2 regions of the Streptomyces sp. NPDC014864 genome follow, and region 1 is predicted to be linked to the other one. Evidence: riboswitches for the same ligand, from Rfam matches in the RefSeq annotation. Region 1 holds a riboswitch; the other holds the start of a gene.
The links. A riboswitch is a leader RNA that binds a small molecule or an ion and turns the genes downstream of it on or off. The one in region 1 is predicted to bind cyclic di-AMP.
Positions count from the first base shown of each region.

Region 2: it holds a riboswitch for cyclic di-AMP, as region 1 does, so the genes downstream of both, ACF1A5_RS01640 (NlpC/P60 family protein) here and ACF1A5_RS31975 (peptidoglycan DD-metalloendopeptidase family protein) in region 1, are expected to answer to the same signal.

Region 1 is NZ_JBIBWT010000028.1:3,403-10,462, forward strand. Features, by position in the region: gene ACF1A5_RS31955 (aspartate aminotransferase family protein) at 1-92, shown strand, start outside; gene ACF1A5_RS31960 (helix-turn-helix domain-containing protein) at 177-800, shown strand; gene ACF1A5_RS31965 (DUF6126 family protein) at 797-916, shown strand; partial or broken gene ACF1A5_RS31970 (tyrosine-protein phosphatase) at 953-1,609, opposite strand; cyclic di-AMP (ydaO/yuaA leader) riboswitch at 2,131-2,287, shown strand; gene ACF1A5_RS31975 (peptidoglycan DD-metalloendopeptidase family protein) at 2,292-3,197, shown strand; gene ACF1A5_RS31980 (SGNH/GDSL hydrolase family protein) at 3,414-4,199, shown strand; gene ACF1A5_RS31985 (TetR/AcrR family transcriptional regulator) at 4,336-4,956, opposite strand; gene ACF1A5_RS31990 (MBL fold metallo-hydrolase) at 5,134-6,318, shown strand; gene ACF1A5_RS31995 (hypothetical protein) at 6,387-6,788, shown strand; gene ACF1A5_RS32000 (aliphatic sulfonate ABC transporter substrate-binding protein) at 6,967-7,060, opposite strand, start outside.
Region 2 is NZ_JBIBWT010000001.1:321,097-328,156, forward strand. Features, by position in the region: gene ACF1A5_RS01615 (PspC domain-containing protein) at 1-64, shown strand, start outside; gene ACF1A5_RS01620 (LuxR C-terminal-related transcriptional regulator) at 64-789, shown strand; gene ACF1A5_RS01625 (NlpC/P60 family protein) at 823-1,899, opposite strand; gene ACF1A5_RS01630 (hypothetical protein) at 2,351-2,704, shown strand; gene ACF1A5_RS01635 (tellurite resistance/C4-dicarboxylate transporter family protein) at 2,754-3,737, opposite strand; gene ACF1A5_RS01640 (NlpC/P60 family protein) at 3,895-5,085, opposite strand; cyclic di-AMP (ydaO/yuaA leader) riboswitch at 5,093-5,252, opposite strand; gene pcrA (DNA helicase PcrA) at 5,572-7,060, shown strand, end outside.

The DNA.
Region 1 (7,060 bases):
CCTTCACCGCCGTGATGGACGACGCCCACGGCGGCGGACTGATGTGGGACTTCGGGAAGACACTGGTGAAGCAGGCCGTTGCCCACCGGTAGGTCAGGGAGCCGGCCGCGGGTCCCGCCTTTTGCCTCTGAGGCAATAAATTTGCCCCAGAGGCAAGGATGAGGCTCAATGGAGACATGAGCACTCCCGAGCCCGAGCCCTCGGCGGGACCGGTCGAGGACCTTCCCGCCGTCGCCCCGCAGCTGCGTGCGCTGCGCCGCCGCAGCTCCCTCACCCTGGAGGCCGCGGCCCGCGCGGCCGGGCTGTCGCCCGCCCACCTCTCCCGCCTGGAGACCGGACAGCGCCAGCCCTCCCTGCCCCTGCTGCTCGCGCTCGCCCGTGTCTACGGTACGACGGTCTCCGAACTGCTCGGCGAGAGCGTCGCCGCCCCGGACGCCGTGGTGCGCGCTGCGGACATGGAACCGACGCGGGCGGGCGGCTGGACGTACTGGCAGGCCGGCGCGCCCGGCCGCGGGATGCAGGCCCTGCGGGTCCACGTGCCCCACGGCTCCCAGGGCGACGTCGTGCGGGTGCACCCGGGCGAGGAGTGGCTGTACGTCCTCAAGGGGCGCCTGCGCCTGCGCCTCGGGGACACCGCGCACCTGCTCGCACCGGGCGACAGTGCCCACTTCGACTCGCTGACCCCGCACCGGATCGCCGCCGAGGATCCCGACGGGGCCGATCTGCTCTTTGTCCACACCCTGCTGCAGAGCCCCACGGCCGCGCTGTGCCTGGGCCCCCACACCGGAGACAAGTCATGAGTGACATGGAAGAGAAGTTCCCGCGAGCCCTGTGGATCCGGCTGATCATCTACATCGCCGTCGGGCACGTCTTCGCGGCGTTCGTCTGGCTGCTGTTCGAGGTGGGCGCCAAGTAGGGACACGCGAAGGGGGAAGCGCGAAGTGGGGAGCCGGAGCGGGCCGAGCAGTTCCATGACCTCGGGGGAGTAGGCCGAGGCCGCGCTGCTGCTGCGGTGCACCTTGTAGCGGCGGTGCTTGGCGTTCGACTCCAGGTAGTCCGCCCGGATCGCGTCCTCGTCCACGCCCACGGCGAGCAGGGTCACGGCGATCGACAGGCCCGCGCGGTCCTTGCCCGCCGCGCAGTGCATCAGGGCGGGGACGCTGTCCTGCGCGAGGGCGTGCAGCACGTGGGAGTGCTCGGCGGTGCGCTCGGTGATGATCATGCGGTAGGAGGCGATCATCCGGTTCGCCGCCTTGCCGTCCGCGAGGATCGTGCGCAGCTGGTCGAGGTCGCCGTCGCGGACCATCCGCCAGAACTCGGCGCCGTCTGCCGGGTCGCTCAGCGGCAGGTTGACGTTGCGCACGCCGGGCAGCTCGACGTCCGGGCCCTCGAGCTTCTTGTCGGCCGCGTTGCGGAAGTCGAAGATCGTGTGCAGGCCGAGGGAGGACAGAAAGGCCGCGTCCCGGTCCGTCGCGTGCGCGAGGTGGCCGCTGCGGAACAGCACTCCGTGCCGCACCCGCCGTCCGTCCACGGTCGGCAGCCCGCCCACGTCGCGGAAGTTGCGCACTCCGGCCAGCTCTGGTTCGGTCGACGGGACCTGCTGCGTCACGGGGGCTCCTCCCACTCGGTCGGCCCGGCCCGAAAGGCGGGGCCTGGGCCCGCCGTCACGGCTCGTCGGCGGGCGCGCCTTCCGACGATACGACATGGGTTCCCAGGGCAACGGCCTGGCCACGGGCGAGGAAGCCTCCCGGTCGGCGGCTGCCCCGCTCCGCGGCGACGGCCCAGGCGATCCACCGCCCTTCTTTCGCCTTCCTGTCCTATATGGGCAATTTATCGGTATTGAGCTATTAGGTCCCAACTCGTCGGCCCCTGGGGGCTGCTGACGGGAGGTGACGTGAGCAGCGTCATACTCGTGACCCACGGTGGTCCGCCATGTCCACGTAATTACGGCGCCCTCTCTGCGGGTTGACCAAGAGGGCGCTGATCCAATGCACGGAGCGTCACGGGTTTTGCCCGAATTGGATCACGATGAGCCCCTCTGAGCGGAACCCGCCGCTTGTCCGAACACATCCCGCTCGCTTACGTTCCACCCCGATCCGGACGGACGCCTCATCCTGCCGCCGTCCGGGGCCCGCACACCCACCCGTGCACGGCAGGAGCGGGGGACCCACAGGTACAACCGCCTGTTCCGGTCTCCGGAACGGCTAGGGGTGAAGTCGCGTCCCGCGCGGCCGGGCATCTCCAGCCCGAACCCGACAGCTCACCTCGCAGGCGCCGGAGAGGAATCCGCCATGCCCGCGAAGGGTAAGCACCGCCGTCCGAAGACCCAGCGCCTGACCCGCGTCCTCGCCGCCGCCGGAACCGGTGGCGCCGTGCTCGCACTGCCCCTCATAGGCGCCGCGGGAGCCCACGCGGCCCCCGCGCAGTCCGTCACCGAGCAGACCGTCCGCAGCGCCCCGGCGGCCGCCAAGGCGCCCGCGGCCAAGGGCGCCGGCGCCCGGACCTACACCGTCCGCGCCGGCGACAGCCTGTCGGGCATCGCCGAGAAGCAGCACGTCCGCGGCGGCTGGAAGCAGCTGTACCAGGACAACCGCCGGGCCGTCGGCGACGACCCCTCGCTGATCCACCCGGGCCTGAAGCTGACGCTCGGTCACGCGGCCGCCGGCGCCACCCGGGCGCCCGCGGCCCCGAAGCCCGCGACCGCCGGCTCGTCCGCCGCCAAGGCGAAGACCGTCTCCGCCGCCCAGGTGAAGACCGCGGTCGCCCGCGCCGAGCGGACCGCAGCCACCGCCTTCACCCTGCCGGTGACCGGCGCCGCCGTCGGCACCGGCTACCACGTGGCCGGCAGCCACTGGTCCAGCGGCTACCACACCGGCGTCGACTTCGTGGTCCCGACCGGCACCCCGGTCAAGGCCGTCGGCGCGGGCACGATCGTCTCCGCGGGCTGGGGCGGCGCGTACGGCAACCAGGTCGTCCTCCGGCTCCAGGACGGCCACTACGCCCAGTACGCCCACCTGTCCGCGCTCTCCGTCTCGGCCGGCCAGGCCGTGACCCCGGGACAGCGGCTCGGTCTGTCCGGCGCCACCGGCAACGTGACCGGCCCGCACCTCCACTTCGAGATCCGCACGACGCCGAACTACGGCTCCGACGTGGACCCGGTCGCCTACCTGCGCGCGCACGGCGCCCCCGTCGCCTGACGCACGCGCCCCCGCCACCACCTGCCCGGCACGCCGCCGAAGGCCGGACCCACACCCCCCGGGTCCGGCCTTCGGTGTGCTCTATTCCTGTTCGGCCACATTCACCCAGTGGCTTATCTCACCGTCCGTCAACCCTTGCCTACGGTCGCGTAGGTCACATTCCAAGGTGAATCATGGGCCGATGTGGCAGACGATTCGAAGAGTGACAGCAGAGCAGTGATCGGGTCGTACGTGGCGGTGGGGGACAGCTTCACCGAGGGCGTCGGCGACCCCGGCCCCGACGGGGCGTTCGTCGGCTGGGCGGACCGGTTCGCGGTCCTGCTCGCGGACCGACGTCCCGAGGGCGGCTTCCAGTACGCGAATCTCGCCGTGCGCGGCAAGCTGCTCGACCAGATCGTGGCGGACCAGGTCCCGCGGGCCGTGGAACTCGCCCCGGACCTGGTGTCGTTCTGCGCGGGCGGCAACGACATCATCCGTCCCGGCACGGACCCGGACGACGTGGCGGAGCGGTTCGAGAAGGCCCTCGCCCGGCTCGCCGCCGCGGCCGGCACCGTGATGGTCACCACCGGCTTCGACACCCGGGGCGTGCCGGTGCTCAAGCACCTGCGCGGCAAGATCGCCACCTACAACGGTCATGTGCGGGCCATCGCCGACCGCTACGACTGCCCGGTGCTCGACCTGTGGTCCCTCAAGGCCGTCCAGGACCGCCGGGCCTGGGACCACGACCGGCTGCACCTGTCGCCGGAGGGGCACACCCGGGTGGCGCTGCGGGCCGGCCAGGTCCTCGGCCTCGACGTGCCGGCCGACCCCGAGCAGCCCTGGCCGCCGCTGCCGCCGCGCGGCGCCCTCGGCATCCGGCGCGACGACGTCCAGTGGGCCCGGGAGTTCCTGGTGCCGTGGATCGGCCGCCGCCTGCGCGGCCAGTCCTCCGGGGACCATGTGACGGCCAAGGGCACGCTGTCGCCGGCCGACATCAGGAGCCGGATCACGACGGTGGCGTGAGGGCGGCCGGCGGCCGCCCCGGACCGGGGCGCACGCCGGAGCACAGGGGCACGGCGTCCCGGCGTGGAGCCGTGCCCCTCGCCGTACCGGCCGGCACTCGCCCCGGCCCGCGCCGGGGCCTGTGCACGGCTCGGCTTCACCGTCCGGCGTTCGTCAACGCCTCCCGCTCCAGGCCCAGTTCCCGAGCCAGTGCCTCGTCGACCCATTCCCGGGCCCGCGCGCGGGAGATCCCGCCGCCGTACGCCGTCAGCTGCACGGCGAGCCCGTCGAGCAGGGCCGTCAGACGCAGCGCCGCGGCTCCGGGGTCCGGGCACCGGAACTCGCCCGCCGCCACACCCTCCGCGACGACCTCGGCGATCGCCGCCTTCCACTGCCGGTCGAGGCCCTGGGCGACCTCCCGCAGGGCGGGCTCGCGCAGTGCGGCCGCCCACCCCTCGATCCACAGCCGCCAGCCCTTGGCCTGCCCGGTCGGGGCGTACCAGCGGACGGCGGCCCGCAGCCGCCGCAGCGCCGTCGTCCGCCGGCCCAGCAGCTTGCGCAGCTGCGCCAGATCGTCCTCGGCGGCATGGGCGAAGGCGGCCGCGACCAGCCTCTCCTTCGTCGAGAAGTGATAGAGCACCAGCGCGTTGCTCACCCCGAGCACCGAGGCCACGTCGGCGATGCGCACCGCCGCCACGCCCCGCTCCTCGATCTGCCCGATGGCGGCCCGCAGCAGCTCCTCGCGCCGCTCCGCCACGCTCAACCGCACTCTCGCCACGCGGTCACCCTAACTCCCCCCGCATCCCGCCCGTTTGGCGCGCACGGCGGCACGGCTCGCGGGTCCTCCCGCGCCCTCGTCCCGTCCCGCGGGCCGCGGCGGACGGCAGGCTGCCGGAGGGCCCCGCGCGGCGGCCCTCCATAATGGAAAATCTGACCGACTCCACCTGGAGGTACCGTGGCCGGCTTCCGTTCCCTGAGCTCCGGGCTCCGCGCCCTGCAGCCCGCGGCCCTCGGCGCGGCCCCCGGCGGTGAGCGCATGGCGCGCATCCGCCGGTCGCCCCACTTCAAGGACGGCGTCTTCCAGAACCCCGGGGGCGTCACGCGCACCCGGCCCTCCGGCTCGACGGCGGCCTTCGCCAAGCTCTACTTCGACAAGGACGCCCGCCCCCGCCGGGCCCCCTCCGGCACCGTGCCGGTGCACGCCACCACGCTCGCCGACCTGTCCCGGCCCCCGGCCACCGGCCTGCGGCTGACCTGGATGGGGCACTCCAGCGTGCTGGCGGAGATCGACGGGCAGCGAGTGCTGTTCGACCCGGTGTGGGGCGAGCGCTGCTCCCCGTTCCCGTTCCTCGGGCCCCGACGGCTGCACCCGGCACCGCTGCCGCTCGCCGCGCTCGGCCCGGTCGACGTGGTCGTCATCTCGCACGACCACTACGACCACCTGGACCTGCCCACGATCAAGGAACTGGCCGGCACGGACACGGTCTTCGCCGTGCCGCTCGGCGTCGGCGCCCACCTCGAGCACTGGGGAGTGTCCGCCGACCGCCTGCGCGAGCTGGACTGGCACGAGGCCGCCGAGGTCGGCGGGCTCACGCTGACGGCGACGCCGGCCCGTCACTTCTGCGGTCGCCGGCTGCGCAACACACAGCACACGCTCTGGGCCTCCTGGGTGGTCGCGGGCGACGAGCACCGGATCTACCACAGCGGCGACACCGGCTACTTCGACGGCTTCCGGGACATCGGCGCCGAGCACGGCCCGTTCGACGCCACGATGATCCAGATCGGCGCGTACTCCGAATTCTGGCCCGACATCCACATGACACCCGAGGAGGGCACGCGCGCCCATCTCGACCTCCAGGGCGGTCCGTCGGGCGGCCCGATGCTGCCGATCCACTGGGGCACGTTCAACCTCGCCCCGCACGCCTGGGCCGAGCCGGGGGAGTGGACGAAGGACGCGGCCGCGCAGGCGGGACACCCGGTGGCGCTGCCCCGGCCGGGCGAGCCCTTCGAGCCGGGCGCGGACCTTCCCGCGCGCCCCTGGTGGAGGGACGTGTCCCTGCCACTGGACCGCAAGTGGCCCGTCACGAAGGCCACTCCGACGGCGTCTCCCGACGACCTCGACCTCGTGGGCGAGGACTGACCGACCGGATCCGCCGACCAGATCACCGCGGGCACGTTCGGAACCGCGAAGTACGTCACCGACCTGCTGTGCGCTGGAGCGACGGTGAGGTCACCGACCACACCACCGTCGGTGACAAGGGCTTCGGCACCGAACACCGGCTGATGAAGCCGAAGAGCGCCTGGAAGGACGCCACCCCGGTGACCGCGGGCGACTTCACCGCGGGCGGCAACTGGGACACCCTGGTGCGCTGGTCCGACGGAAGGGTCTCCCAGTTCCAGGAGACCGGCCCCGGCGGTGTCGGCAAGGAGGTGCGGATGGCTCCGGCCGGCAGCATCTGGTCCCACGACTCGGTGATGACGGCGGGCAGCTACGACTCCAACGGCCGGCCGGACGACCTGGTCGTCCGCTGGTCCGACGGCGAGACCACCGTGTACACGCACACCGGCGCCACCTTCGGCACCGAACGCATGCTCGTCGCCCCGAAGTAATGCCCCGCGACCCGCCCGGCGGCCGGGTCGGATCCGGGGGGACCCGAACCGCCCCGCCCCCGGATCCGCCCGCCGGGAATCCGCCGTGCCACGGGCAGGCCCCCGGTCGCCCGCCCCAGTCGCTGTCGGCGGGACCGGTCGGAGAGCCCCGGTCACCGCCGGGCGGGCGCGATGCCGCTCACGGAGGTCCCTCGGTGACCGGGGGCAGCCCCGCCGCCCGCAGGGCCCGGTTGAGCGGCCCGAGGTCGTAGATGCCGTCCAGATCGGCGGAC
Region 2 (7,060 bases), on a different contig from region 1:
GCGCGCGGTGCCGGACGGCGGCACGGAGGTCGAGCTGGAGATGGAGAGGGCGGAGAACACGTGATGAGCGACCCGACCGAGGCGAACGGTACGGCGGGAGCGGGGGAGACGGACGGCGGTGCGGGCGGGCGGCGCGTGCGCGTGGTCCTCGTCGACGACCACCGCATGTTCCGTACGGGGGTCCAGGCCGAGATCGGCCGGACCGAGGAGACCGGCGTGGAGGTCGTCGGCGAGGCCGCGGACGTGGACCAGGCGGTCACGGTGATCACCGCGACCCGGCCCGAGGTGGTCCTCCTGGACGTCCACCTGCCCGGCGGCGGCGGGGTCGAAGTGCTGCGCCGCTGCGCCGCGTTGACCGCCGACGCCGAGCGGCCCGTCCGCTTCCTCGCGCTGTCCGTCTCGGACGCGGCGGAGGACGTGATCGGCGTGATCCGCGGCGGCGCGCGGGGCTACGTGACCAAGACGATCACCGGCGCCGACCTCGTCGACTCGATCTTCCGCGTGCAGGAGGGCGACGCCGTCTTCTCCCCGCGGCTGGCCGGCTTCGTCCTGGACGCCTTCGCCTCCACCGACGCGCCGCCGGTCGACGAGGACCTCGACCGCCTCACCCAGCGCGAACGCGAGGTGCTCCGCCTCATCGCCCGGGGCTACGCCTACAAGGAGATCGCCAAGCAGCTCTTCATCTCGGTGAAGACGGTGGAGTCCCACGTCTCGGCGGTCCTGCGCAAGCTCCAGCTCTCCAACCGGCACGAGCTGACCCGCTGGGCTACGGCGCGCCGCCTGGTGTGAGCCCGGCTGGTTCCCGGCGGCCGGCCCGGACTGTCACACCACCCGGGTCGCCCCCGCGAACGGCATCTGGTCGATCGGGGCCACCCGGACCGGGGCCGAGGGGTTCGGGGCATGGATCATCAGGCCGTCGCCGATGTAGAGGCCGACGTGGCTGATGCCGGAGTAGAAGAACACCAGGTCCCCGGGGAGCAGCGCGGACCGCGACACCCGGCGGCCCGCGCCGATCTGGGCGTAGGTGGTGCGGGGGAGGGAGATCCCCGCCGAGCGGTAAGCCGCCTGGACCAGGCCCGAGCAGTCGAAGGAGTCGGGTCCGGTCGCGCCCCACACATAGGGGCTGCCGAGCTTCTGCCGGGCGTAGGCCACGGCCGCCGCCGCGCGGGAGTTGGGAGCCGCGACCGCTCCGGGGGCGGCCGGCGCGCCCCGCCCTCCGGTCGCGGCGCGCGAGGTCCGTTCCGTGCCCCCGTACCCGCCCTCGCCGAGTGCGGCTCGCTGCTCCGGGGACAGCCGGGTGAGCAGGCGCCGGGCCTCGGCCAGCTTGCCGCTGACCGTCCTCTTCTGCCGTCTGAGCTCCGTCTGCCGCGACCGGAGCGAGGTGAGCTGGACGTGCGCGGCCCCGCGCAGTTGCTCGATCTCCCGCAGTCGGCGGCGCACCCTGTTCACGGCCGCCGTCTGCCGGACGCCCGCCCGCTCGGTGAACTCGGCGCCGTCGAGGTACCGCTCGGGATCGTCGGAGAGCATCAGGCGCAGTGCGGGGTCGAAGCCGCCGTCCCGGTACTGCGCCGCGGCGACCGAACCGAGCGCGTCGCGCGCCGCGTTCAGGTCCTGCTGCCTGCGGGCGGCCTCGTCGCCCAGCGTCCTGATCCGCTTCTCGGCGGCGTCCGCCTTCTCCTTGGCGCCGTTGTACTTCTCGGTGGCCACCTCGGCCTGCTGGTACAGCTGCTCGACCTTGGCCCTGACCTGCTCCGGCGTCAGCTGCGGGGCGGCGTGGCCGGTCCCCTCGAAGCCCGTCGTGGTCGCCACGCCCGCCAGCGCGATCGTCACGGCCGTACGGACGGTGCGGGCCGGGCCGCCGCCGAGTGAGCGCTGTCGGGACTTGCGGTGCGCTGCCACCTGGACCGTCACGTCCCTTCGTCCGACCGCCGGACCGAGTCGCGTCCGGCGGCGGCTCACACGGGGGGAGCAGGCCGCCGCCGGACCTTCTCGGCGAAGGTGCCCGGCTGCCGCCCCAGGCCCGGGCGGCGGTGGGGAGCCGGTCACCTGGAGGAGGACGGTAAACCTCTCCGTAATGGGTCGGTGACGGAATGTACGGAAGTGGTGCGAGCGGATCGCCGGGTGACCGCATGTGACCGCCGGCCCGCCCCGGGGCCGCCGCCTTCACACGGAGCGATGACCGATTGCCGCGGTTCGTGGGCGGACGGTGCGGGCGGGGTGCTACGGGGCGGGCCGCACATGGCGCCGGGCGGCCCGGGAGCGCCCGCGCACCCCCGGCCCCCAAGGTCTCCCACGGGTGCCCTCCCCCGGTGCGCGGGGGTGACAGGGCCGCTGGCTAGGCTCCGGCCTCATGGACGTACTCATCCATTTCTTCGTCGGCCTCCACATCGTCGGCATCGCCGCGCTGCTCGGCGGATTCCTCACCCAGGTGAAGGCGATGGGCCGGGGCACCGCCCGGTTCGTGCCCGGAATGCTGCACGGCGCGCTGACCATGCTGGTCACCGGCGCCGTCCTGGTCGGCCTCCACCAGGCCGAAGGCCACCACGTCGACAACATCAAGATCGGTGTGAAGCTGGCGCTGCTGATCGTGATCCTCGGCCTGGTCTACGTGAAGCGGGACGAGGAGAAGGTGGACAAGAACCTGTTCGGCCTGGTCGGTCTGCTGACCACCGTCAACATCTTCATCGCGGTGCTGTGGACCTGAGCGGTAGCCGCCCTTCTTTCGGATCCGAGCGGTCGCCTTCCCCGCGCCCTCACGGGCGCGCCGGGCAGCGCGCGGCCCGCAGTTCGGCCCGTGCGGCCCTGACGGAACCCGTCCCGACGGCCAGCCACGCCGCCACCGCGACCCACAGCAGCAGCTCCCCGGGGATCTCCAGCGAGGGCACGCCGACCACGGCGGCGACGGACAGCGTCGCCGCCGCCGTCATGCCGAGGGGGAACACGGTCGCCCAGCGGCGCACGTCGTAGCGCAGGCGCGGCCAGGCCAGTTCGGCGGCGAGCAGGACGCCGTACCAGAACAGGTCGAGCACCAGCAGTGTGACGGTGACGGTGCGCAGGACGCCGCTGTCGTCCTTGTCCCACAGGTACATCCCCGACCCGGCGGCGGTCATCAGCCGCGTCCCGGCCAGCGCCGAGATCGCCGCCGCGCCACTCGCGATCCACTGGTCCCCGGCCCCCTCGATCACCTGCACCGGGTCGAACCGGGCGACCGCGAACACGTACAGCGCCAGCCCGAGCCAGAACAGCACCAGCGAGGCGTGCGCCAGCCACGCCGACGTCTCCGCCCCGGCCACGGTCGCGCCCAGCACGGCCAGCCCCTCGGTGGCCACGCAGCCCAGGAACACCGACCCGGGCATCCGGCGCCCGGCCTTGCGCAGCACCCGCAGCAGCAGCCCCGGCCACAGCACGACGGACAGCGCGAGCAGCGCCTCGGCCAGGATCCGCACGCCGAGCTCAGAGAAGCGGGTCCCCAGCACGGCCGTGGCGGCCACGGCAGTGAGCGCGCCCGGCGTCCCCGCCTCCGTGAGCCACTCCGACCGCTCGCGCACCAGACGCAGCACGAAGCCGGCCGCCAGCCCCAGCCAGGCGGCACACGCCAGGACCAGCGTGATCCAGGACAGCGCCTCGTAGCCCGTCGTGTGCAGGCCGACCGACAGGATGCCGGTCGCCATGACGGCGGACCCGGCCGTCGACGGACGGTGCACCCACCAGGCGCCGAAGGAGGAGGTGCGGGGCATGGCCCGATGCTAAGGATCTTCGCGCGCGCACACGCGGGGCACGCGCGCGGGCGCACGCGAAAGGGTGCGGGGCGGGACGGGGCGCGAACGGTGCGGGGCGGGGCGGGGGCGGCACGGTGTGCGCGCCGCCCGGCCCCGCCTCCAGGGCCGTGGGGCCTCAGGCGGGCCGCACCACGCTGTGGATCGCGGACTCGCCGTCGTAGTAGATCGACTCCTCGCGCACGTACGCGCCGGGCTTCGGAGCGTGGATCATCATGCCGTTGCCGATGTACACACCGACGTGGCTGATGTCGTCGTAGAAGAAGACCAGGTCACCGGGCTGCGCCTGGGAGAGCGACACCGTCGTCCCCGCGTTCACCTGGTCGTAGGTGGTGCGCGGCAGGGTGACGCCGGCGGCCTTCCAGGCGGCCTGGGTGAGGCCCGAGCAGTCGTAGGAGTCGGGGCCCGTCGCGCCCCACACGTACGGCTTGCCGATCTGGGCGCGGGCGAAGGCGAGCGCCTTGTCGGCCTTGGTGGCGTACGACGTGCCGGACGTCGAGGAGCCCGAGGTGTCCGTGGAGCCGGTGGAACCGGTGGAGCCGGTGGAGTCCGACGTGCCGGAGCCCGAGGCGGCGGCCTGCTGCCGGGCCGCGGCCTGCTCCGCCGCCTGCTTCTTCGCCAGCTCCGCCGCCTTGCGCGCGGCCTCCTCCTGCTTCTGCCGCTCGATCGCCGCCAGCCGCGCCTTCTCCTCGGCGTTCAGCTTCGACAGCAGTTCGCGGGCGTCGGCGAGCTTCTTCTGGACGGTGGCCTTGGCCGTCCTGATGTCGCGCTGCGACTCGGTCAGCGTCTCCAGGCTCCGGGTCGCCTCCCGCCGCTTCTCCATGGTCGCGGACTGCTGGGTGACGTAGTCGTCGACCATGCCCTTCTGCCGGTCGGTGAGCCGTCCCATCAGATGCGACTGGTCGAAGTAGTCCTGCGGAGTGTCCGCGAGCAGGAAGGTGGCGGTGCCGGAGGCGGCGGCACCGGTGCGGTACTGGGCCGCGGCGAACGAGCCCAGCTCCTCGCGCGCCTTGTTGAGCCGGTCCGTGCGCTTGGCGACGTCGTCGAGGAGCGAGGCCACCCGCGTGCGCTGCTTGCCGGTCTTCTCCTTGGCGTCGTTGTACTTCTCCGTGGCCGACTCCGCCTGGCGGTACAGGTCGTCGACCTTCTTCTCGACCTCTTCGATGCTCGGTCTGCCGTCCGGCGCGGGGGCGGCCTCGGCCGTCTGGGAGAGCAGGGCCACGGAGGTGAGGGCGGCCGTGGCCAGGGCCGGCGTGCGTATGCCTGCTACGCCCGGACCGACGGGGCGGGACTTGCGGTGCGACGCCAAGGGAGGCGACTCCTTCCATCGTCCGCCTACCGGGTTAGCTGTCGGGTTCGGGCGGGTGGTTCGGAAGGGTTGCCCTACGGTCCGCGCCCGCTGGGAGGCACGGACCGATTCACCCCAAGGTCGGTGTGGGTCCCCGGCTCCGGATCGCCTGGCGGCGGGACCGGACTCGGCGGAGGCCGCGCGGCCCGGCGTCGTTCGCCGGTGAGGTCGTGCGGCCTGACGGCACGCTAGCCAACTCGTGTGGCTCCTGTGAAGGTTGATGCGCGATATGCCCGATACATTTTCGTGACCTCGCATCACTTGTGCGGTGGACGTGACGGGGCTGCTCCGCAGCGTGAGGGAGCCGTCCCCGCCGCCCCGGGGCCAGCCTGCGAGACCTGCCCCGGGTCTGCCCCTCGCGTGGGGCGCGCCGCCGGGTGCCGGGATCGTGTGATGTTCCGCGGGCGGCCCCGGGTTGTCGGTGGGGCGCCCTAGACTCGTAGAGCGATGAGCAGCCTCTTTGACGACAGCTTCCTGGCGGACCTCCAGGCCCCCCGCGGCCACGAGGAGGGGCCCCCGCCCCCGCCCGAGGACGATCACGCTCCGGAACCGGTTCCGGACGATCTGTTCGGCGGGAAGTTCGACCTGCCTCCGGACCGGGACGCCCACTACCGCGACGGCGCGCCGCGCCCGGCGGTGGACCCGGCCGCCCTCCTGGAGGGGCTGAACGAGAACCAGCGCGCGGCGGTCGTCCACTCCGGCACCCCCCTGCTCATCGTGGCCGGCGCCGGCTCCGGCAAGACCCGCGTGCTCACCCACCGCATCGCCCACCTCCTCGGCGAGCGGGGCGTCCACCCCGGCCAGATCCTCGCGATCACCTTCACCAACAAGGCCGCCGGCGAGATGAAGGAGCGCGTCGAGCAGCTCGTCGGCCCGCGCGCGAACGCGATGTGGGTCATGACCTTCCACAGCGCCTGCGTCCGCATCCTGCGCCGCGAGAGCAAGAAGCTGGGCTTCACCTCCTCCTTCTCGATCTACGACGCCGCCGACTCCAAGCGCCTGATGGCCCTGGTCTGCCGCGATCTGGACCTCGACCCCAAGCACTACCCGCCGAAGTCCTTCAGTGCCAAGATCAGCAACCTCAAGAACGAGCTGATCGACGAGGAGGACTTCGCCGCCCAGGCCACCGACGGCTTCGAGAAGACCCTCGCCCAGGCCTACGCCCTCTACCAGTCGCGGCTGCGCGAGGCCAACGCCCTCGACTTCGACGACCTGATCATGACGACGGTCAACCTGCTCCGCGCCTTCCCCGACGTCGCCGAGCACTACCGCCGCCGCTTCCGGCACGTCCTCGTCGACGAGTACCAGGACACCAACCACGCCCAGTACGCCCTCGTGCGGGAGCTCGTCGGCACCTCCGAGCACCCCGTGGACGTCCCGCCGGGCCAGGACGACCTGCCGCCGGCCGAGCTGTGCGTGGTCGGTGACGCCGACCAGTCGATCTACGCCTTCCGCGGGGCGACCATCCGCAACATCCTCCAGTTCGAGGAGGACTACCCGAACGCCACCACGATCCTGCTGGAGCAGAACTACCGCTCCACCCAGACCATCCTGAGCGCCGCCAACGCGGTCATCGAGCGCAACGAGTCGCGGCGCCCGAAGAACCTGTGGACCAACGCCGGCTCCGGCGCCCGCATCACCGGGTACGTCGCCGACACCGAGCACGACGAGGCGCAGTTCGTCGCCGAGGAGATAGACCGGCTGACGGACGCGGGCGACGCGAAGGCCGGCGACGTCGCCGTCTTCTACCGCACCAACGCCCAGTCCCGGGTCTTCGAAGAGGTCTTCATCCGCGTCGGCCTGCCCTACAAGGTCGTCGGCGGTGTCCGCTTCTACGAGCGCAAGGAGGTCCGGGACGTCCTCGCCTACCTGCGCGTCCTGGCCAACCCCGAGGACTCGGTGCCGCTGCGCCGCATCCTCAACGTGCCCAAGCGCG